3 regions of the Dorea sp. AGR2135 genome follow, and region 3 is predicted to be linked to each of the others. Evidence: a T-box and tRNA genes for the amino acid it is inferred to sense, from the RefSeq annotation. Region 3 holds a T-box; the other regions hold tRNA genes.
What was found. A T-box is a leader RNA that pairs with one kind of tRNA and senses whether it is charged. The one in region 3 lies ahead of leuS (leucine--tRNA ligase), so its partner is inferred to be a tRNA-Leu.
Positions count from the first base shown of each region.

Region 1: it has a tRNA-Leu gene. The T-box ahead of leuS (leucine--tRNA ligase) is inferred to sense a tRNA for this amino acid. The anticodon was not compared.
Region 2: it has a tRNA-Leu gene. The T-box ahead of leuS (leucine--tRNA ligase) is inferred to sense a tRNA for this amino acid. The anticodon was not compared.

Region 1 is NZ_ATVU01000012.1:24,222-31,786, reverse strand. Features, by position in the region: gene G593_RS0109025 (biotin-dependent carboxyltransferase family protein) at 1-401, shown strand, start outside; gene accB (acetyl-CoA carboxylase biotin carboxyl carrier protein) at 420-881, shown strand; gene accC (acetyl-CoA carboxylase biotin carboxylase subunit) at 893-2,239, shown strand; gene G593_RS0109010 (LamB/YcsF family protein) at 2,380-3,150, shown strand; tRNA gene G593_RS0109005 (tRNA-Leu) at 3,246-3,328, shown strand; gene G593_RS0109000 (SufB/SufD family protein) at 3,551-4,477, opposite strand; gene G593_RS0108995 (ABC transporter ATP-binding protein) at 4,495-5,220, opposite strand; gene G593_RS0108990 (putative bifunctional diguanylate cyclase/phosphodiesterase) at 5,575-7,350, shown strand; gene G593_RS0108985 (nucleotidyltransferase family protein) at 7,313-7,565, opposite strand, start outside.
Region 2 is NZ_ATVU01000001.1:10,670-18,234, reverse strand. Features, by position in the region: gene dnaG (DNA primase) at 1-1,039, opposite strand, end outside; gene G593_RS0100095 (deoxyguanosinetriphosphate triphosphohydrolase) at 1,133-2,137, opposite strand; gene G593_RS0100090 (MATE family efflux transporter) at 2,264-3,595, opposite strand; gene G593_RS0100085 (MarR family winged helix-turn-helix transcriptional regulator) at 3,751-4,218, opposite strand; tRNA gene G593_RS0100080 (tRNA-Leu) at 4,445-4,529, shown strand; tRNA gene G593_RS0100075 (tRNA-Leu) at 4,579-4,663, shown strand; tRNA gene G593_RS0100070 (tRNA-Leu) at 4,717-4,801, shown strand; gene G593_RS0100065 (hypothetical protein) at 4,905-5,321, opposite strand; gene G593_RS0100060 (Y-family DNA polymerase) at 5,356-6,882, opposite strand; gene G593_RS0100055 (DUF5662 family protein) at 6,915-7,457, opposite strand; gene G593_RS0100050 (alpha-amylase family glycosyl hydrolase) at 7,454-7,565, opposite strand, start outside.
Region 3 is NZ_ATVU01000010.1:37,966-45,530, reverse strand. Features, by position in the region: gene G593_RS0108145 (TrkH family potassium uptake protein) at 1-614, shown strand, start outside; gene G593_RS0108140 (hypothetical protein) at 627-2,246, shown strand; gene G593_RS0108135 (CapA family protein) at 2,282-3,535, opposite strand; gene G593_RS0108130 (hypothetical protein) at 3,634-4,056, opposite strand; gene G593_RS0108120 (selenium metabolism-associated LysR family transcriptional regulator) at 4,720-5,628, shown strand; T-box leader at 5,931-6,168, shown strand; gene leuS (leucine--tRNA ligase) at 6,228-7,565, shown strand, end outside.

The sequences.
Region 1 (7,565 bases), on a different contig from region 3:
CCGAATATGTTGTAACGAGTGAGTTCGACCGCATGGGCTGCCGTCTGGAAGGACCATTTATTGCATCAAAGTCAACAACAGACATTATCTCTGATGGAATCGCATTCGGTTCTGTTCAGGTACCTAGCCATGGAAAACCAATCATTCTGCTGGCGGACAGACAGACTACCGGCGGATATGCGAAGATTGCTACAGTCATCTCTGTAGATATTCCAAAACTGGTTCAGAGAAAGACAGATCATAAAGTGAAGTTCCAGGCAGTTACTGTAGAAGAAGCCCAGGAACTCCTTGCACTTGAAGCAAAAGAAATGAACGAATTCAGACATCAGATCTACCAGCCTTGTAAAGAGGTTCTGGACTGCCGTCTGGTCGCAAAACGAATCAGCAAATTATTCCAATAAAAAGAAAGGAAGGACATCATGAATTTAGATAAAATTGAAAAGCTTGTAAAGATTATCGAAGAGTCTTCCCTGCAGGAATTTTCCATTCAGGAAGGCGATATTAAAATAAAAATGAGTAAACGCGCAGGCGAAAGCGTTGCCGTCCCATTTGCACCAGGTATGGGAATGCCGGTTGCAGGAACTGCTGCACCGGAAGCTGCTACTGCAGATGAGACTTCTGGAGCAGTGGAAGAAGAAACATACATTACTTCCCCGATCGTCGGAACATTTTACTCCGCACCTTCACCGGAAGCTAAAGCTTTCGTAAAAGTCGGTGACCGCGTAAAAGCCGGCGAGACTGTATGTATTCTGGAAGCTATGAAACTAATGAATGAGATTGAAAGTGATTTTGACTGCGAGATTGAGGCCGTTCTTGTCAGCAACGAACAGAGAGTTGAATATGGTCAGCCACTCTTTAAAGTAAAGAAGCTTGACGACTAAGGAGGAGTTCCATGTTTCATAAAATATTGATTGCAAACCGCGGAGAGATTGCTGTTCGTATTATCCGCGCCTGCCGTAATATGGGTATCCGCAGCGTAGCAGTCTATTCCAAAGAAGATAAAGACAGTCTTCACGTACAGCTCGCCGACCAGCGTATCTGTATCGGTGAAGGCCCTGCCAGAAACAATTACCTGAATATGCAGCAAATTGTCACAGCTGCCCTGAACATCGGAGCCGATGCGATCCACCCTGGATTTGGTTTCCTCTCTGAGAATTCAGACTTTGTACGTCTGTGCGAAGAACACGGCATTGCATTTATCGGACCAAGTGCAGATGTTATCGACAGCATGGGAAATAAATCCCACGCCAGAAAGACAATGATGGAGGCCGGAGTTCCGGTCGTTCCAGGTACGAAAGATCCAGTCTATGACGTAGAGACCGGCGAAAAGCTTGCAGATGAAATCGGTTATCCGGTTATGATCAAAGCCTCCTCCGGCGGAGGTGGAAAAGGTATGCGTGTCTCCCGCTCTAAAGATGATTTTGAATTCAATTTCAACATGGCTCAAAGAGAGTCTGCCAACGCATTTGGCGATGACACCATGTACATTGAAAAATATATTGAAAACCCACGCCATGTAGAGATCCAGATCATGGCTGACACTCATGGAAATGTAGTGGCTCTCGGCGAACGTGACTGTTCTGTACAGCGCAACCACCAGAAGTTGATTGAAGAATCTCCTTCTCCGGCTATCACTGCCAATACCCGCGCTTCCATGAACCACGATGCCGTTCTTGCCGCAAAAGCTGTTGGTTACACAAATGCCGGAACGATCGAGTTCATTCTTGACCAAAGCGGAACTTACTACTTCATGGAAATGAATACCCGTATTCAAGTCGAGCACGGTGTCACAGAAATGGTTACAGGCACAGACCTGATTATTGAACAGATCCGTGTTGCCATGGGCGAGCCGCTTAGCTTCACTCAGGAAGAGGTCACACCACGCGGACATGCCATTGAGTGCCGTATCAACGCTGAAATTCCGGAAAAAAACTTTATGCCAAGTCCTGGTGTGGTAAAACATTTGCACCTTCCTTCTGGAAATGGTGTGCGGGTTGATACCGGTCTTTACACTGGCTACCGCATTCCTTCCGAGTATGACTCCATGATTGCGAAAGTTATCGTTCATGCACCGGACAGAGATGCTGCAATCCAGAAAATGCGGTCTGCGCTGGACGAGATGGTGATCCTGGGCGTTGAGACAAATCTGGACTTCCAGTACCGGATCATGAAAAATCCTGAATTCTGTGAAGGAAATGCAGATACCGGATTTATTGAGCGGTTACTGAAAATAGACTAATCGCAACATTATATATTTACCTATTACATGAATGCCAAAAGAACTGATTTGACTTTCCGTTATGCAAAGCGTTCTGGTGAGCCTTCTGATTTTCTATATAGATTATTAAATTTTATAAAAGAAGGGCAGGTTATGTTATTATGTACAAAGTTGATTTAAATAGTGATTTAGGTGAGAGTTTTGGCCGTTATACGATTGGAAATGATGACAAGATTATTCCACTGATTTCTTCTGCGAATATTGCATGTGGTTTTCATGCATCTGATCCGGTTGTGATGACAACTGCGATTGAGCAAACGAAGGAGGCCGGGATTCAGATTGGTGCACATCCGGGATTTCCAGATCTGATGGGATTTGGCCGTAGAAATCTGGCCGTTTCTCCGGCAGAAGCAAAAGCGTATACTCTGTATCAGATCAGCGCTCTTGGAGGTATGTGCAAAGCCCATAATATGCGCCTGCAGCACGTAAAACCACATGGAGCCCTCTATAATATGGCTGCAAAAGATTATGAGCTTTCTAAAGCTATCTGTGAAGCTATTAAGTCCTATGATCCGGAAATCATCGTAATGGGACTCTCTGGCAGTGAAATGATCCGTGCAGCAAAAGATCTGGGGCTTAAAGCAGCCAGCGAAGTATTTGCAGACCGCGCTTATGAAGAAGACGGAACACTTGTGAACCGCCGCAAAGAAGGTGCAGTCATCAAAGACGAGAATGAAGCAATTGCCCGCGTGATCCGCATGGTAAAAGAGCAGAAAGTTACAACAATCACCGGAAAAGATATTTCCATTCAGGCTGATTCCGTATGCGTTCACGGTGATGGCGAAAAAGCTCTTCTTTTCGTTGAGAAAATCCGAAAAGCTATGGCAGAAGAAGGTATTACGATCAGCCCATTAAAAGACATTTGTAATTAACTTTCCTTCCACCGAAAGAACAACAACATTTTTTCAAAAAATTCAAAAAAGTGTTTGCATTTTCCGTCAACCTATGATATCATATCTTTTGTCGAGCGGAGATGGCGGAATGGCAGACGCGCTAGATTCAGGTTCTAGTGGGAGCAATCCTGTGAGGGTTCAAGTCCCTTTCTCCGCATTGGACATAAGATATAAAACACCGTAAACTCGAGGGTTTATGGTGTTTTTCTTTGCTCAAAAATAGAAAAAACAGCAAATTTATCTCAGTGGGAGTCCAATCTCCGACTGAGATAAACGCTCCGCGAGGATGCGCAGTGATTCTGATAGGAATATGTCAGCTTTGCTGACCAGAATCACGCGCCTTGTCTCACGGATGTTCGACTTGAATTTTTAGCATTTTTTAGTTCAGGAAGTTTTCGATTATGACTCCTTCTGCTTCTTCTTCTGTCATTCCCAGTGTACGGAGTTTTACAAGTTGCTCGTCGTTAATCCTTCCGATAGCCGCCTCATGGATAATTGCTGCATCTACATGTTTTGCGTTAATCTCCGGAATAGAGCTGACTTCAGCGTAATCCATGATAATAGAGTCGCATTGTACGTGAGCATGGCAGAGATTTTTACCGACTGCTCTTGGGTGAAATATCTGCCTGGAGCTGCCTTTTGCAACGGATCTGGATACGATCTGTGCAGAGCTTCCTTCACCATTCATTTCTACCATCATATTGGAAGTTGCTTCCTGGTTTCCATGTGTCATCAGCTTCTCTATAACGTACAGTTTTGAGTTTGCCTCCAGATATACATTATTCTCACGTACAGTGGAATCTACACCTTTTATCTGTGCGGTATCAAGTGTAAAGACGGAATTCTCGCCAAGATAAACTTCTGTGACCGGGTTGAGGACTCTTGTTCCTGTTCCTTCGCCTTCTCCATAGTGTTTCTCCACATAACGTACGTTGCAGTTTTTTTCTACGTGAAATGTGTGGATTCCATCATGGCGGCTTTCATTGCAACCGCTGTTGTGAATTCCACAGCCTGCAACAATCGTTACATTTGCTCCTTCTTCTATATAAAAATCATTATAAACCACATCGGTCATTCCTGTGGCATCTACAACGACCGGAATATGTACTTCTTCTCCATCCGTCTTACCATCAATATAAATGTCGATGCCCGGCTTATCCTGCTTTTTCTTAATTTTGATATGTTCGCTGTCACCGTGGCAGAGGGCAATTCCATTGTGTCTTAAGTTAAATGCACCTGACTGTTTAAATCCACTTGCATCGATCTGTTCCAGTACTTTTTTTGTAATTTCATCTAACGTCATCATATTGCTTTCCTCCCTCCTTATCTGCATGTCAGACAGCTATAAGAATCTGCTGTCTTTCCTAATAGTTGTGGAAGGATCTCGTCAGTTGCTCCAATGGACGCGATCTTACCGTCTTCGATGACCATGATCCGATCTGCCATCTGAATGATTCTCTCCTGATGTGAAATGAGAACCAGGCTTTCCTTCTTTTCTTTGTGGATTTTCTCGAACTGTTCGATCAGCATGGAAAAACTCCAAAGGTCTATTCCTGCCTCCGGCTCATCAAAAATACATAATTTGTGCGATTTTGCAAGTACGGTTGCAATCTCCAGACGTTTCATTTCACCGCCTGATAGTGTGCCATCCACTTCTCTTTCAATGTACTCATTTGCGCAAAGGCCGACCGTACTTAAAAGCTTACAACACTCTTCTCTTTTTAATTCTTTACCTGCTGAGAGTGACAACAGCTTCATAACAGTCATTCCTTTAAATCTCGGTGGCTGCTGAAATGCATAACCGATTCCTGCATCTGCTCTGTGATTGATATCATAATTGCTGATATCCTCTCCATCTAAAATAATCTGACCGGCGCTTGCTTTTTCAATTCCCATTAAAACTTTCGCAAGTGTGGACTTTCCTCCACCATTTGGTCCGGTAATGACAAGCATCTCGCCATCCGCAACATTGAAACTGATGTTTTCAACAATGCTTCGCTCTACTCCATTCTCCTGAACCTGGAATGTAAGATTCTTTACCTCCAGCATAACATAATCTCCCTTCTGACCCATATCAGATTTCAAAATGTCCCGGCAAAAACCCCAGACACCTTTCTATTATAAATCATGTGAAAAATGTTGTCACCTTTTATTCCAAGTGATTTAGTATATTTTACATTTTTTCACTTTCTGATACTCCATGCCTCCAGCCGCGTCACCTCTATTTTATTTCCCGCCTCTAATCGCGTCACCTCTATTTATCAAATTCAGAAAGTGGAAAAAATTTCCATAAGAATTTTCCCCTTTCTTTTTCCTCTCCATGTTGAACTCATATTTGACGAATGTTATAATAGTGATTGGCGTAAAATGAATTGATAATTTTGATAACAGGAGGACTTCTTTATGCCAAATTACCCGGACTCAATCCAGGATCTAGAACCGCTTAGCGGTCTATATATAAGAAAAAGATTTTTAAATGAAGTGCGTACTTTTCTGGACCAGAAGCATCCGCAAGGCTGGTGTATTGTAGCCATCGATATTGAGAATTTTAAATTATTCAATGACTGGTACGGGCAGGACAGCGGTGATTATCTGCTTCTGGAAATTGCTGCCTATCTTCGAAACCTTCACCAGGAAGATCACTACATCACCGGACACTTTAGTGCCGATGACTTTTTTATCTGCATGCCAGATGACGGTCACAAACTCCGCCACATTTATGCAACAATTTATCATTACATTGATAAGCTGGAACAAGATGATAGTTTCCTTCCATCCATCGGCGTCTATCGGATTGAAGACGAATCTCTGAATGTCAGCACGATGTGCAACAATGCGCAGATTGCGGCTTCCAGTGTCGTTGGAAAGATTGGAAACAGAATCTGCTATTTCGAATCTGGCATGACTAAAAAAATAGAATTAAAGCAGCGCATTCTCCGGGATGCACGACATGGACTGGAAAATCACGAATTTATCTTCTATCTTCAGCCCAAATGTAACATGACGACCGGTGAACTGGTCAGCATGGAGGCGCTTGCCAGATGGCAGAAATCTGACGGAACTTTTATCTCACCCGGAGAATTTATCCCACTGTTCGAAAGCAGTGGATTTATTACCCGCTTTGACATGTACATCTGGAAATCTGTCTGCAAAACTTTAGCCGCCTGGCGGGATAAAGGCTGCAAACTTGTTCCGATTTCCATCAATGTCTCTATGATAGACATTACGAATATTGACGTGCCTCAATATTTGTCAATGCTCACAGAGCAGTACCACATTTCCCCGGAATATCTGCCTGTGGAAATTACAGAATCTGTCTTTGCAGAGAGCAACACCATTGTAAAGAATACTATTACCCGTTTCCACAAAAAGGGTTTTTACGTGCTCATGGACGATTTTGGCAGTGGATATTCTTCTTTAAATGTGTTAAAAGACGCGAATGTAGATTATCTGAAACTAGATATGAAGTTCATGCAGATCGATGCAAAGAATAAAGGAAAAGGAATTCAGATTCTGAAATCTATCGTAGATATGGCTTACCGGCTTGGTCTTGTAATCATTGCAGAAGGTGTTGAGACAAAGGAACAGTCCGAGATTCTGAAATCCATGAACTGTAACTATGGTCAGGGATTTTATTTTCACAGACCTATGTCGGTAAAAGCTGCTGAGGAACTCATTCAGACGATTCCAATCGAGAACTTCCGGGCCGCCCATGAACAGGTCAGCCGGATTCGTAATGTCTGCGAAGCACTCCCTGATTCCCCGGAAATGTGGAAGTTAGGTGACAATATTTTCCGGATTCTTCTGGATCATATGCTTCTGCTCTCCAGATTTAATCTGATCACCGGAGGTATGGAAACGATCAAAAGAGATTCGTCTCTTGCAGGTTTTGGAATTGAATATGAAACCGATTATCAGACCTACATGTCCCGCCTACTGGACGAACAGTTAGTCCATCCGGACGATGCAGATGAATTTCGCTCTATCATGACTCTTGACCAGCTTCGTTTGCGTATGTTCCATGAAAAAGGATCTGTCATCTATCGCTTCCGCAGAAAATTCAAAGCCGGATATTTCTGGACATCACTGGAACTTTTCCCGGATGCTGAATGTTCCAAAGAAAATCCTTGGGTCGTTATGGTTATTCATGAATCTCCGTCAGTGAATCCAGATCTTTAAGCTCTGACGCTGGCATTTCAAACATCTGGACATCGTCCAGATGTTTTTTTAATACACATTTTCCCCCCACATCACCTTCAAGTTTTTTTAGTTCCTCGTAATATTTATATGCAAAAATAACAGGATTCCCCCTTCTTCCAGCATTTTCACTAACCAAGATACCTTTCTTTGAAACTTCCCATGTTTCCACCATGTTTTCAAGTGATTCTCTTGTC
Region 2 (7,565 bases), on a different contig from region 3:
CGAGATTTTTAATAAATTCATCTGGATCTTTATACGGTTCCATCCGAATGATTTTTGCCGTAATCCCAACTTCACGCAGAATCGGTCCTGCCCTCAGAGCTGCTTTCGTTCCTGCCTCGTCACTGTCATACGTCAGGTAGACTTCATTGACATACCTTTTGATAAGCGCTGCATGTCCCGGTGTCAGGGCTGTTCCAAGTGACGCTACTGCATTGGTAAATCCCGCCTGATGCAGGGAAATCACATCCATATAGCCCTCACAAAGCAGAAAATAAGGCTTTCTCGACTTTCTTGCTCGATTCAGTCCATACAGGTTCCGGCTTTTGTCAAAAATGATCGTCTCCGGTGAGTTCAGATATTTTGGCTTTGCATCACCCATGACACGGCCGCCAAATCCAATAACACGGCTGTTTACATCCATAATCGGAAACATGACCCTGTTCCAGAACTTATCGTGAACTCCGTATTTTTCATCAATACTGATCAGACCTGCCTGCGAGATCATATCGTCTTTGTAGCCTTTTGATTTCAGATACTTGTACAGATCATCACTGTACTTGTTCGAATATCCCAGACCAAATGCTTTGATCGTATCGTCACTTAGCTTTCGATCTTTTAAGTATGTAAGGGCATGTCCCCCTTGCGGCCTTAGAAGCTGTACATAAAAGTACTGTGCTGCTGCCTTATTAATTTCCAGTAATATAGCTTTTGTATCTGCGCGCTTTTTCGCCTCCCCAGAATACTCCGGTTCCGGAAGCTCTACGCCTGCACGATCCGCCAGATATTTCAGTGCCTCTACAAAAGAATAATTTTCATATTCCATCAAAAATGTGAATACATTTCCTCCGGCACCACAGCCAAAGCAATAATACATCTGCTTCTGTCTGCTGACTGAAAATGACGGGGATTTTTCATTATGAAATGGACATAATCCAAAGTAGGAGCTTCCTTTTTTCTGAAGTCTCACATAACTGGAAATTACATCTACGATATCATTTTTTGACCGGATTTCTTCCACTAATTCCTCTGGATAATACATATCTGCGTCCTTTCATTTTTCATCATCTCTTCCTCAAATCCAGAAGAAGAAACGTCCCTACTATTAATATTCGACACAAACTTTATATTTCCTTTAATTTTTCCAAGATTCTGGGATAAAAAATTCCGTAAATTTCTTCACTGCATAAGTATCCGTCATTCCTGCGATATAATCGCACACGACCTGTGACAGCTCTTCTCCCTTTTTTAACATATTCTGTGATTGTTCCGGAAGAAACTCCGGATTCTTTATATAGAATTCATATAGATTGGTAATCATATGGATTGCTTTGCCCTCTTCCTTCTTGGCAACCGGGTTACGGTAAACATTTTCAAACATAAATACACGAAGACCCTGCATAGCCTCATGAACTTCCTCAGACATCTGAATCACCGGGCGATCCACACTGTTGATAATAACATTATGTACGAGTGTGTTCAGGCGTCCTTTCACCGAAGTTCCCAAAACATCCGTATATTTCTTCGGAATATCTTCTTCTCTTAAAATACCGCCACGGATTGCATCATCAATATCATGATTAATATAGGCGATCTTATCTGACAGGCGCACGATCTGTCCTTCCAGTGTTGACGGGCATCCGCTTGTTTTGTGATTCCTGATCCCGTCAATGACTTCCCATGTAAGATTCAGTCCCCGTCCTTCCTTTTCTATAGATTCCACCACTCGCACACTCTGCTCATTGTGTTTGAAACCTCCCGGGCAAAGTTCATTGAGCGCACGCTCCCCTGCATGCCCGAAAGGTGTATGTCCCAGATCATGCCCCAGGGCAATTGCTTCTACCAGTTCCTCATTAAGCCGGAGTGCTTTCGCAATTGTTCTTGCATTTTGTGACACCTCCAGTGTATGTGTCAGCCTTGTACGGTAATGATCTCCTTTCGGAAGAAGAAACACCTGGGTCTTCTGCTTCAGTCTGCGGAACGCCTTGCAGTGTACGATCCGGTCACGATCACGCTGAAAGACCGGACGAATATCACATTCCTCTTCCTTAATCTTCCGGCCTTTTGAATTCTTACTCAATGTCGCATAAGGACTTAAATACTCCAATTCTCTTTCTTCCATCTGCTCCCGAATCGTCATAGAATCACGCTCCCTCTTCACACTTGTATAATCATACTTTCATTATACAATACAATTCCGTCTGCTGGTACTGTTTTTCACATTATATTTTCTTACAGAATATCCTTATCCCTGATTGATGTATTTTTACATATAATGATATTTCTTTCGCTGTCTGCCAAAAAATGCAACTGTCATAAAAAGTGTAAAAAGTTCTGCCACTGTAACGGCACTCCAGATTCCGTTCACTCCAAAGAATACAGGCAGTATCAGAACTGCCGCCATCTGGAATAATAATGTTCGAAGAAATGAAATCGCAGCCGAAATCATTCCATTGTTCAATGCTGTAAAGAATGCTGATCCATAAATATTGAATCCATTGATCAGAAAACTGATAAAATATATCCTGAATCCGTGTCTTGTCATCTCAAATAATTCTGCGTCATATCCCACAAACAATTTTGCAAGCGGTGTTGTAATCACCTGAGAGAACACGAAAAGTCCAATCCCCCATGTTCCAATCAGACTCAAGCTCTTTTTGAATATATTTTTCAGCTCACTGTGATTGCCGGCACCATAATGATAGCTGACGATTGGCGCACTTCCAATAGAATATCCGATAAAAACAGCAATAAATATAAAGTTCGCATACATAATAGATCCATAAGCCGCTACTCCATTTTCACCGGCCACTTTCATAAGCTGCAGATTATAAAGAGAATTTACCACTGAACTGGACAAATTCGTCATAAACTCGGATGCACCATTGCTGCATGTCTTTAATAAAATTCTGCTGTCAAAACTTGGTCTTCCAAGTCTCAGAAAACTTGAATTTTTTCGTGCAAAATAAAAAATCGGGAACAATCCGCCGATAAATTCTCCGCATACTGTCGCAACTGCTGCCCCTGCAATTCCAAATCCAAGATGGCCCACAAACAAATAATCCAGAACCATGTTGGTCACACCTGCCACAATGATAACTTTTAGCCCAAGTTTTGGTTTCTGTGCTGCTACAAAAAAGCTCTGAAACATATTCTGCAGCATAAAAGCCGGAAAAGAAATAAATGTGATGCGCCCGTACAACACACAGTCTGAAAGCAGTTCACCGTCTGCGCCAAGCATCACTGATATCGGACGAATCAAAATCATTCCAAGAAGACTGACTGCTATGCCACCAATGATCGTAGCATAGACTAACATGGAAAAATATTCATTTGCCTTTTCTTTTTTCCCTTCTCCAAGAGTTGTTGCTACAATCGCGCTGCCTCCGGTACCAATCATAAATCCAAGAGCTGAAAGTCCCATCAGAATTGGCATAATTAAATTGATTGCTGCAAATGCAGTCTTTCCGACAAAATTCGACACAAACAGACCGTCTACAACACCGTAGATCGATGTAAAGATCATCATCACAATAGACGGTAATACAAATTTTATTAATTTTTTATAAGTAAAATGATCTGATAATTGAATCTCCATAAAAAATCTACTCCTCTTTTTCAAGAATGCCTCGGCATTCTTGCTGCGAGGTGCGCGTCATGCAATTGCATGACATACTTCTACTGCGTACCTCTGCAATCCTGCCGTATGCTATATCAGAAGTGCAATAACTTCTGCTTCCATAAAATCCTCAACTATACTTGAGATATTTGAAGCTTCTGGATATTCGCTTTTAATTCCATATTATATTTTTCGTAAAGTTCCAGCATCTTCTTGCATTCTTCCTTACTCATACCAGAAAACGCCTGATTCTCTGCCTCTATCACCGGATAAATCTTCTCTTCCATAAGTTTCTGCCCCTGTTCCGTCAGATAAATATGCATATCACGACCTTTTCCTTTTTTCAGTATCAGATATCTGTCCTGTTCCAGCTTACGGATCGATGAATTCACTGTCTGCTTTGGAATACAGCACATCTGACTGATATCGCGCTGCAAACATCCATCCCCCATCTCACAAATGGCATATAGAATATCAAATCCGCTTAATGACAGTCCTACCTTTGTCGCAGCCTCACGGTATACATCATTAAACTCTTTATAAATGTGATTAAACTCTATGAGTTGACGACTCATGTATAGTGTTTTCTGTTTTGACTCCATTGTTTTCCTCCTTAAGTCCGATTTCATACTTATTACATTATAGTCCGATTTCGTACTCGTGTCAAGTGTTTTGCTCGCTATTGCCAATCCAACTGAAAGAAGGAAAGAACGAAATCAAAACAATTCGCAAAAGAACAAAAAAGATGAAAAAAAGCAAAAATTGTTGTTGCTTTTTCCCTGAAAGTGTAGTAATATAATTTTCGGGCAATCGAGAAAAGCCTTTTATGCGGAAGTGTCGGAACTGGCAGACGAGCAAGACTAAGGATCTTGTAAGCATTGCGCTTGTGTGGGTTCAAGTCCCATCTTCCGCATTAACTTTTCAACAATATATTGCCTGCAATCGTGAAAATGATTCAAAATGCGGAAGTGTCGGAACTGGCAGACGAGCAAGACTAAGGATCTTGTGACTATTGCAGTCGTGTGGGTTCAAGTCCCATCTTCCGCATTAACTTTTCAAATTTTATATTGTTTGTAATCATATAAATGATTTTCATAAATGCGGAAGTGTCGGAACTGGCAGACGAGCAAGACTAAGGATCTTGTAAGCATTGCGCTTGTGTGGGTTCAAGTCCCATCTTCCGCATTAAAAAACTCAGGTAAAAGTACCTGAGTTTTTTTCTTAAGAATCACAGCGTTTCCTGCCTCTAGACTTCAAAATCATTGCCTTGCTTTGGTCTGCTTCTAACTTATTCTATTTCGCTGATATCTTCAAGTGGTATCCTGCATCCATCTTCCAGCACAAGAATTTTTTGATATTCATCGATTTTTTTCACGATTCCTATTTTTGTCTTATAACTGCCACCACTTTTTCTTCCATCCGGAACATAATATACAAGTTGGATTCTCTGCGCCGGCTCTGACACAATTTTTTGAAGCTTCACATTCAATTGTTCTTTCATCTCTTCATCCAATTCCATACGCATATCTGTAACTCTTGCCGCCTCCTCGATTGCTGCCTGGTGTCCGGTCAGTGCTGCAAATGGCGCAAACTGTGCTGCCCGGTCTTCCACCGGCATAGGTTTATGCCTTTTCGAAACAGGATGTGGCAGATTGATAATATCTTCATAATTTAAATTTGTATTCTCCCTATCATATCCAGTCATTTTCCACCTCAATTTATTCGCCATTACTACGTTTCTATGCTTTGTGCCCGCCAATCTGACTATTCCTCTCAACAGCCGTGGCACCTTCTTCCAGATTCATACCTTTGAGGAGAGCATTTTTTCCAAATTTCTTTTTGATATCCAGTGCTGCATGCTGCAGTTTCTTTTCCCGTTCCAGCTTATCTTTGCGTTTCTGCTGTTCCTCTTCCTGGTGACTATAATCGGTAAATAAATCTAACTGTTCAAAAGAAGCCTTCTCTTCCGCCAGCGATTCATCGACAACATGATTTGCCGTAATATATACACGGCGTATGAAAAGGTCAGGATTCACGATTTTGTCATACAATTCCAGAATCATCTCGATCATCTCTATTGAAGAGGAAGTTCGGTTTTTCAGATTTGCTGTTCCATGTGCATGCTTGGGTACTTTTCTTCCATAGCGGTCCTCCGTAATTTCCCCTTGATACTGTTTCTTTTTGTTTCCACTTTCCAAATTACCAATATCATAACCAACTGTCAGAACAAGCTGATCTGTCACAAGATGCTTATCCACCAGATCAAGTGCCAGAAGGTCTGTCATTTCCTTAATGATCAGTCTGGTCTTTTGAAAATCATATGGGCAATGCAGTACCTGTCCGGAACCAATGCTGTTACTCTCTGATTTATAGGCTTTGACTTGAGCAATCGTACAAGGTTCCCACCCCCATGCATGATCAATGAGAAGCTCTGCATTTACCCCAAACAGCCGATACAGCAATTCTTCATTATAATAATCTGTTTCTTTTCCAATGGAACATCTCGCCACATCTCCCATGTTATAAATGCCATGAGACAAAAGTTTTTTTGCGTACCCCTGTCCAACCCTCCAAAAATCCGTAATTGGCTGATGCGTCCAAAGCAAACGTCTGTAACTGATCTCATTGAGTTCTGCAATTCTGACCCCATTGTGATCTGGTTCCACATGTTTTGCCAGAATGTCCATGGCAACTTTACAAAGATACAGGTTCGTTCCAATTCCTGCAGTCGCAGTCATTCCCATTGTATCATAAATGTCCCGGATTATTTTTGATACCAGTTCTTTCGCCGTCATTCCATATGTGTTCAGATAATCCGTTACATCACACATAATCTCATCGATAGAATATACATGGATATCTTCCGGTGCCAGATATTTTAAATAAATCTGATAAACCCGTGTACTATATTCCATGTAATGCGCCATTCTCGGGGTTGCTACAACATAATCTACAGCCAGATGCGAATTCTTTTCCAGTTCTTTCTTATCAAAAGAAGAACCGGAAAAACAATGTTCCGGTATCTGTCTTAATCTCTGATCATTCACTTCTTTTATACGTTGTACAACTTCAAACAATCTGGCTCTTCCAGGAATCCCATAGGTTTTGAGCGATGGTGACACTGCAAGACAAATTGTTTTCTCTGTACGGCTTGCATCTGCCACAACCAAATGCGTACCCAGCGGATCTAAGCCACGCTCTATACACTCCACAGACGCATAAAAAGATTTCAAGTCAATTGCTGCATAGATTCGGTTCTTTTCCACCGGTCACACCTCCTTATCTTATACAATCCATTTTACTTCTTATTCTTCAATACATATTTTCTAATATAAGAACAAGTCTTCTCTTCTCCCTCTTCTGCCAGCATCTTAAGCAATTGATGCAGAAGCTCTGCTGTCTCCGGATGAATCATCTTGCCAAGCCTTGCAGCACCTTTTTCATAGTATTCCAAAGGTGCCTGATTCGTATACTTCTCTTTCATATAATTCTTCGACGCTGCCACACGGTCGATAAACATTTCCACCACATATCTGACCGGCATCTTCATACCGATAATTCCTTCATTCAGATCAGTACTATAATCCAGCCAGTATTCATAGTGATGCCTGTTGCGCCCTTTGTGGTGCAGCCATGCCGCAGAATAACCTTTCACTTCCCGCTCTGCATTGTTAGGGCTTCTTGTTCCCTGATAGAACTTGCAGCCCACCAGAAATTCAGTTGGTGAATACTTGGACAGATCATGCAGAAGGCCCTGTTTATATAATCCAACTTTAAAACAACCTTGGCAGACAAGCCATTTATGGTGATTGATCGTCTTCAAATGTTGCAGTGCCTTCATACAGTTTCTCCTTTCCCAGATACAAGAACAACTATCTCTCGCTCATCCAATTCTATATTTCTCTGATTTTCCAACACAACCAGATCTTTTAAAATGCCTTCTTTCGTT
Region 3 (7,565 bases):
CGACAGCAACAATTCTGATCACTTTGAATACAAATCAGATGTATGGCAGTATCATGAAAGCATTCCGGTACGCCTTGTTCCAGGTATCAACGATCATTACGACAACGGGTTATGCGACGACAGATTTCAATCTTTGGCCGACATTCTCCCAGTGTATTGTAGTGCTGCTGATGATCATTGGAGCCTGTGCATCTTCCACCGGAGGCGGGATTAAAGTGTCACGTCTCATGATTGTATTCAAAGGAGTAAAACGAGAAATCAAGCAGCTTGTGCATCCGAAATCTGTGAATCTGATCCGGATCAATAGAAAGAAGATCAGCGATGAGACTTTACGAGGGGTCTATGTATATCTGATGGCATATGCACTGCTGGCAATTGTATCTGTGTTGATCATTTCTTTGGATAATCAGGACTTTACTACGACATTTACATCTGTAATGGCAACACTTAATAATATCGGACCGGGACTTTCGGCAGTCGGACCGACTGGAAATTTTGCAGATTTTTCAATCTTGTCAAAGATTGTATTCTGTATAGATATGCTTGCAGGACGTCTGGAAATCTTCCCGTTCCTTACTTTCCTTACTATGTTTGCATGGAAGAGAAAGTTTTAAAAGGAGAAAGTTATGAAAACAAAGACAAAAGGTTTAATAGCCCTGATTGTGGTAATCGTTGCAGCAATTTATTATTATGTGACTATACCGGCAATCAACATTCACTCTACAGATACGTGGGGAGCAGTATTATTTCTAATCGTAATAGCTTTAATTGTGAAACTCTTTTTTTATGGATTCAGAAATCCTGCGAAAATTCGTATCAGCGATTTGAAAGAGAGCAAAATACTCCGGGCAGGCGTGATACTTTTGCTTGTGCTTGGTGCAGTTTATTTCATTGGAAGTATTTTATCTTCCCCGATTGTTAATGCGAAGAAATATCAGAAGCTGATGAAGATAGAGCAGGGAAATTTTACAGAAGATGTAGAAGAGCTTTCCTTTGATAAGATTCCGCTTCTGGACAGAGATACTGCCGCACTTTTGGGAGACCGTAAGATGGGAAGTATGGTAGATATGGTTTCACAGTTTGAGGCAGATGACATCTATTCCCAGATTAATTATAAGGATAATCCGGTGCGTGTAACGCCACTTCGATATGCCAGTATTATTAAGTGGTTTACGAACCGTTCAGAAGGAATACCGGCATATATTCGTATTAATATGGCAAATCAGAATACAGAGCTTGTAAAGCTGGATAAAGGCATGAAATATGTGAACAGTGAGTACTTTAACCGGAACATTTACCGGCATCTGCGATTTGCACATCCGACATACATTTACGGGGATTTGAGCTTTGAAATTGATGATGATGGTGTGCCATACTGGATCGCGCCGGTGAAAAAATATAACATCGGTCTGTTTGGCGGTGAGACGATCGGTAAAGTTGTGATCTGTAATGCTATTACTGGTGAAACAACGACTTATAAGACAACAGATGTTCCGGAGTGGGTAGACAGAGTCTATTCTGCAGATCTTCTTGTCAATCTGTTTGACTATTATGGAACACTGAAACATGGATTTTTCAACAGTGTGCTGAGCCAGAAAGATTGCCTGAAGACAACAGATGGTTACAATTATCTTGCACTGGACGATGACGTATGGATGTACACAGGCGTGACTTCGGTCAACGGAGATCAGTCTAATGTTGGATTTGTATTATCCAATCAGAGAACAATGGAAACAAAGTATTATGAATGTGAGGGAGCAACAGAAGCTTCCGCTATGTCTTCAGCAGAAGGGCAGGTGCAGAATCTGAAGTATACCGCAACATTTCCACTGCTTCTTAATATATCCGGAGAGCCGACTTATTTTATCGCATTAAAGGATGATGCGGGACTGGTTAAGAAATATGCCATGGTAAACGTGCAGAAATATCAGATCGTTGCTATCGGAGACAGTGTGAGTCAGTGTGAGGACAATTATCTGAATCTGCTCTTAAGCAATGGTGTGAAAGAAGAAGCGAAGGACGACAGAGAGATTGAGACAATCACCGGAGAGATTACAAAGATTGCACAGGCGGTCATTGATGGAACTTCTCATTATTATCTGATGATTGATGGTTCAGAGGATATTTTCGATGTGTCTGTAGTTGATTACATTGATGTAGTCCGGTGTGAAGCAGGACAGACTGTGACGATGGAATATAAGAAAGGCGAGAAGGCAGATACAGTTGTAAGCCTTAAAATTAAGTAACATTTGTGAATAAAATGAAAAATACAGCGGAAGGCTTAGAGCCCTTCGCTGTATTTTTCTATCTTTTGTCTGACGCGTTCTGCTTCATCACCTTCAAGAGGTGTCGGACAATAATCGTTTTTATTACTGGAAGAAGACAGAGAACAAGGAATGATGTTAATGTTATCGTCATCGGCAACTTTACCGTCTGTGTCGATGGTAAAAGTCTGTTGGAAGATCATCGTATCCTTATCAGAAGGATTTTTATTTCCCCCAAAACAGAAGTTTCCCAGACTGTAGGCAATATATTTTCCATTATACTTTTCAATGCCTTCCAGTACATGTGGGTGATGACCAATGACAAGGTCGGCTCCTTCATCGATGGCAAGATGTGCAAGTTTTTTCTGGGTAGCATTTGGTGTGTATTCTTTTTCAATTCCCCAGTGGAAATTAACGATAATAATCTGTGCCCCTGCATCTTTTAATGCCTGGATATTTTCTTTGACTTGCGTTGCTTTCTGCTCATGCTCGGCAAGTTCATAGATACCGGTAAGTCCGACTTTGATACCTTTTACATCCACCACAATGACATTTTCATAGCCAAATGTAGCAATGCCTGCGTTTGACAGATTTTCGATGGTATCTTCCTGGCTTTTTGTGCCGTAGTCTTTGCTGTGGTTGTTTGCAATATTGGCGGCTTCCACGGAACTTCCGGTTAAAATGTCAGTATATTTGGCAGGCCCTTTAAATGCAAAGGTTTTATCAGCCCGGCTCGTCTCTTCGGTCAGTGTTCCCTCAAAGTTTACAACAGACAAATCATCAGCTTCTAAGATAGAACGGACATTTTTAAAGAAATAGTCTGCGCCATATTCGTTGTAGTAAGCATTAAAGCTGGTGGACTGATCAAAACTTTCATCAGTTCCAAGTGTGCAGTCCCCCATAGAACTTATAGTGATGGTGGTAGGTCCCTTTGAGGAGCTGCCTTTTTTCCCCTTGTCAGAGTTAGTATCTGTGTTAATGACAAGTTCTTGCGTTTTTACAGCAGAAGTGTCAATTTTTTCTTTGGAAGAGGAAGTGTCCTTACTTTTGGCTGTCTGCTTCGGGGAAGTCTTAACGGCTTCTTTTGTGTCAGTATGTTTATGCAACAGATGACGGATGCCATATATTGTGCTAAATAGAATCAGACAGGCTGTACATAACATGCCTCCAAGCAGCATGGCGCGTTTTCTTTTTCTGCGTCTGAGGCGTCTGCGCCTGGCTTCCATCTGGCGTCTTTTTGATGCTTTGATTCCGGAATTGTTATCGCTCATAGTATTTTGTTACCTTTTCATTCGTTGTAGAAAATATGCATAAAAACAGACAGTCCATCTTAAGATAGACTGTCCGCTTGTTTCATTATTTGATCCATTTAATTTAAAAGAGTGCAGCCATCCAAATTAATGTCCTTTAATTCTGCTTTTTCTGCGCTGATACTTACATAAAAATTGATACCGCATTCCTCGGAGAGTTTTTTCAGACGGTCAATAAATCCTGGAATATTTTCAATGGAAATATCTGCGTGCTTTAAAATACCATCGATAAAAATGCACTCAATATCGTGGTTGGAGCTATACATTCCATATAAGAAACCAATGTACTCATCGGTATTCGTAATAGATGGAAAATCATCCATACAAATTGTACGGATATCAAATGCAACACTTGCGGTATCGCGATGCGTCTTTTTGATAAAAACGACATTACCTTTACATTCTTTCGCCTGCTTATTTGCCTGCTCGATCATTTGTTGTGTTTTTCCGCTGCCTTTAGGGCCAGTTAATAAATTTACCATGGCAAACTCTCCTTTATGTATAATATTATACCGGCATATCCAGTATCGAATAGTTGATGTTTATATTATACACTAAAGTACAGACAGTAACAACCTGAAAAAAGAAGTTTTTAGACGATTCTATGAGAATTTTTGAATAATCTTAGAATAAGCATGACAGTTAAAGATAGCATAGGAAAAATGTAAACCGGTCTTCACACTTGTAAAAAATAAAAATCACTACAAACCGCAGAAATGTGGGATTTTTCATGTCATAATTTAATTATTTTTAGGTTGTGATTATAAGAGCAGATACAAAATGAAATAGATAAATATCAATAATCTTGATAAATAAAAGAAAATCTATTGGAAACGTTAATAAAGTATAGAAAAATTCAATAAAACTATGAAAACTATCAATTCGACATTTGGGACGAGGAGATTTAAAATATATATCAGCTAGGAGTCAATCCCCCAGCTGATATAGCCTCCGGCAGGGCGCACATTGTCCGGTGGACAATGGTTTTGCGCCGACCGAAACGGAGTGTAGACTTGCAGAGGTGCGCAGTAGAAGTGTGGCATGCAATTGCATGACGCGCACCTCGCAGCAAGAATGCCGAGGCATTCTTGAAACTAAAAAGACATTTTTTAGAAAGACATGGGGAAAAGAGGAAAAAGAGAATAATGAGATTGGATTACATAAGAAGTTTTATTAATGTTGTCAACTGTAAAAGCTTTTCTGTTGCTGCAAAAAAAGCATTTGTCTCACAGCCGACAATCAGTACTCATATCAAGCAATTGGAAGCGGAATTGGGAGTCCAGCTTTTGGTTAGATCAACAAAAGATGTGATATTGTCAGAAGAGGGAGTTCTGTTTTATCCATATGCAGTCAGGCTTCTGGAGACGGAAAATGAGGCACTGGCACATTTGAATAAGACGGAAGCAAAAGTAAAAGGAACTGTAACGATTGCTGCTTCATCAGTTCCGGGGAATTATATTCTTCCGAGGATTATGAAACAGACCAGACTTAAATATCCTGAGATTGATTATCGTATGCTGGAAGGAGACAGCAGTCAGGTGATCCAGTCGGTCTTAAGATTTGAAGCAGATCTTGGAATAGGGAGTATCCGTACCAATCATGAGAAATGTATGTGTATGCCGCTTCTAAAAGATCAGATTGTACTTGCGACACCGAATACAGAAGAATATCGGAGTCTGAATGGGGTATTTCCGCTTGATAAGCTGAAGAAAGAGACATTTGTTATACGGGAATCAGGCAGTGGAACAAAGATTGCATATGAAAGCATTGAGAAAGCGCTGAATCTGCATGCAAAGCCGTTGAAGATTGCCATGCAGGCAGAATCTTCCGATCTGGTCCGGAGAAGTGTAGAAGAAGGAATGGGAGTTGCATTTGTAAGTAGTCTGGCAATTCAGGATTCTCTGACATTGGGGAAATTATTGAAGTTTGAATTCCCGAATGTGAATACAGAGAGACAGATTTATCTTTTGTATCATAAAGACCGGATTATGACGATTCCTATTACTAGTGCGATTAAGTCTATCAGACAGCAATGTCAGAAGATTTCAGGTTAATACTTGAACAGTATTATTTCCTATAGAAATCCTGCTCCCCCTGCAGGGTTTACCATAATTAAGAATGTGCAAAAAAGAAAGAAGCATGTTTCAGTTAATAGAAATATGCTTCTTTCTTCCTATAACAAGTGTAAAAAACATTCAAGAATTCATGTTGGAACTTATACGTTAGATGTACAGGTGGAAAATCAGAATCCAAATTACAGATATAATTTGGATCCAGGAAACAATAGAAAACATTGAAAACTTCGGATTGAGTCTTGACTTATATTATCATTCTCCTTATAATAATGAAGAATATGAAAGAGACATGGAAGAGGAGTATTAAGAGCCTATCGTTTTCAGAGAGTTGCCGGCAGGTGCAAGGCAATGACGTAATCTCCCAACTCGCCTCGGAGTTCTTCTGCTGAACAGGTCAGACATTTATCGTAAGGACAACATAGGCAGGAGCGGGACTTCCCGTTACAGAAGCAATGAGTGCATATGAGAATTCATATGAAGAAGAGTGGTACCACGGAATCAAGCCTTTTCGTCTCTTTGGAGATGAGAAGGCTTTCATTTATTTTAGATGCAGTATTGCAGAAAGAGAGGAAATCAATATGTCTAAGATACCTTACAATCATAAGGCAATCGAAAAAAAGTGGCGTGATAAATGGGAAGAGAATCCGGTCAATGTCCAGTTTGATGAGAATGGAAAGAAAAAAGAAAAATATTACTGCCTGGATATGTTCCCATATCCTTCAGGTAACGGACTTCATGTAGGTCATTGGAGAGGATATGTAATTTCTGACGTATGGAGCAGATATAAATTACAGCAGGGTTATTATATCATTCATCCAATGGGCTGGGATGCATTCGGACTTCCGGCAGAGAACTACGCAATTAAGATGGGAGTTCACCCGGAGATTTCAACAGCAGCTAATATTAAAAATATTAAGCGTCAGATCAATGAGATTGCGGCTCTTTATGACTGGGATCGTGAAGTCAACACAACAGATCCGAACTTCTACAAGTGGACACAGTGGATTTTTGTAAAGATGTTCAAAGAAGGACTTGCTTATGAGAAAGAGTTCCCGATCAACTGGTGCCCATCCTGTAAGACAGGTCTTGCCAATGAAGAGGTTGTAGGCGGAAAATGTGAGCGTTGTGGAGCTGAAGTTACAAAGAAGAATCTTCGTCAGTGGATGCTTCGTATCACAAAATATGCAGACAGACTTCTAAATGATCTGGACAAGCTTGACTGGCCTGAGAAAGTTAAGAAGATGCAGGCTGACTGGATTGGAAAATCATACGGTGCAGAGGTAGATTTCCCAGTAGAAGGAAGAGATGAGAAAATCACAGTTTATACAACAAGACCAGATACACTTCACGGAGCAACATTTATGGTACTGGCTCCGGAGCATGAACTTGCTAAGAGCCTTGCAACAGACGAGACAAAAGATGCAGTAGAAAAATACATTTACGATGCATCTATGAAATCTAATGTTGACCGTATGCAGGATAAAGAAAAGACAGGCGTATTTACAGGAACATATGCGATCAACCCGTTAAATGGAGCAAAGGTTCCAATCTGGTTATCTGATTATGTACTGGCTGATTACGGTACAGGAGCTATTATGTGTGTACCTGCTCATGACGACCGTGACTTCGAGTTTGCAAGAAAATTCAATATCCCGATCATTCAGGTTATTGCAAAAGATGGTAAAGAGATCGAGAATATGACAGAGGCTTACACAGACGCTGTCGGAACAATGATCAATTCCGGTGAGTGGAATGGTATGGAGTCTGCTGTACTGAAAAAAGAGGCACCACATATCATCGAGGAGAGAGGAATCGGACGCGCAACCGTAAACTACAAGCTGCGTGACTGGGTATTCTCACGTCAGAGATACTGGGGAGAGCCAATTCCGATCGTTCATTGTCCGAAGTGTGGAAAT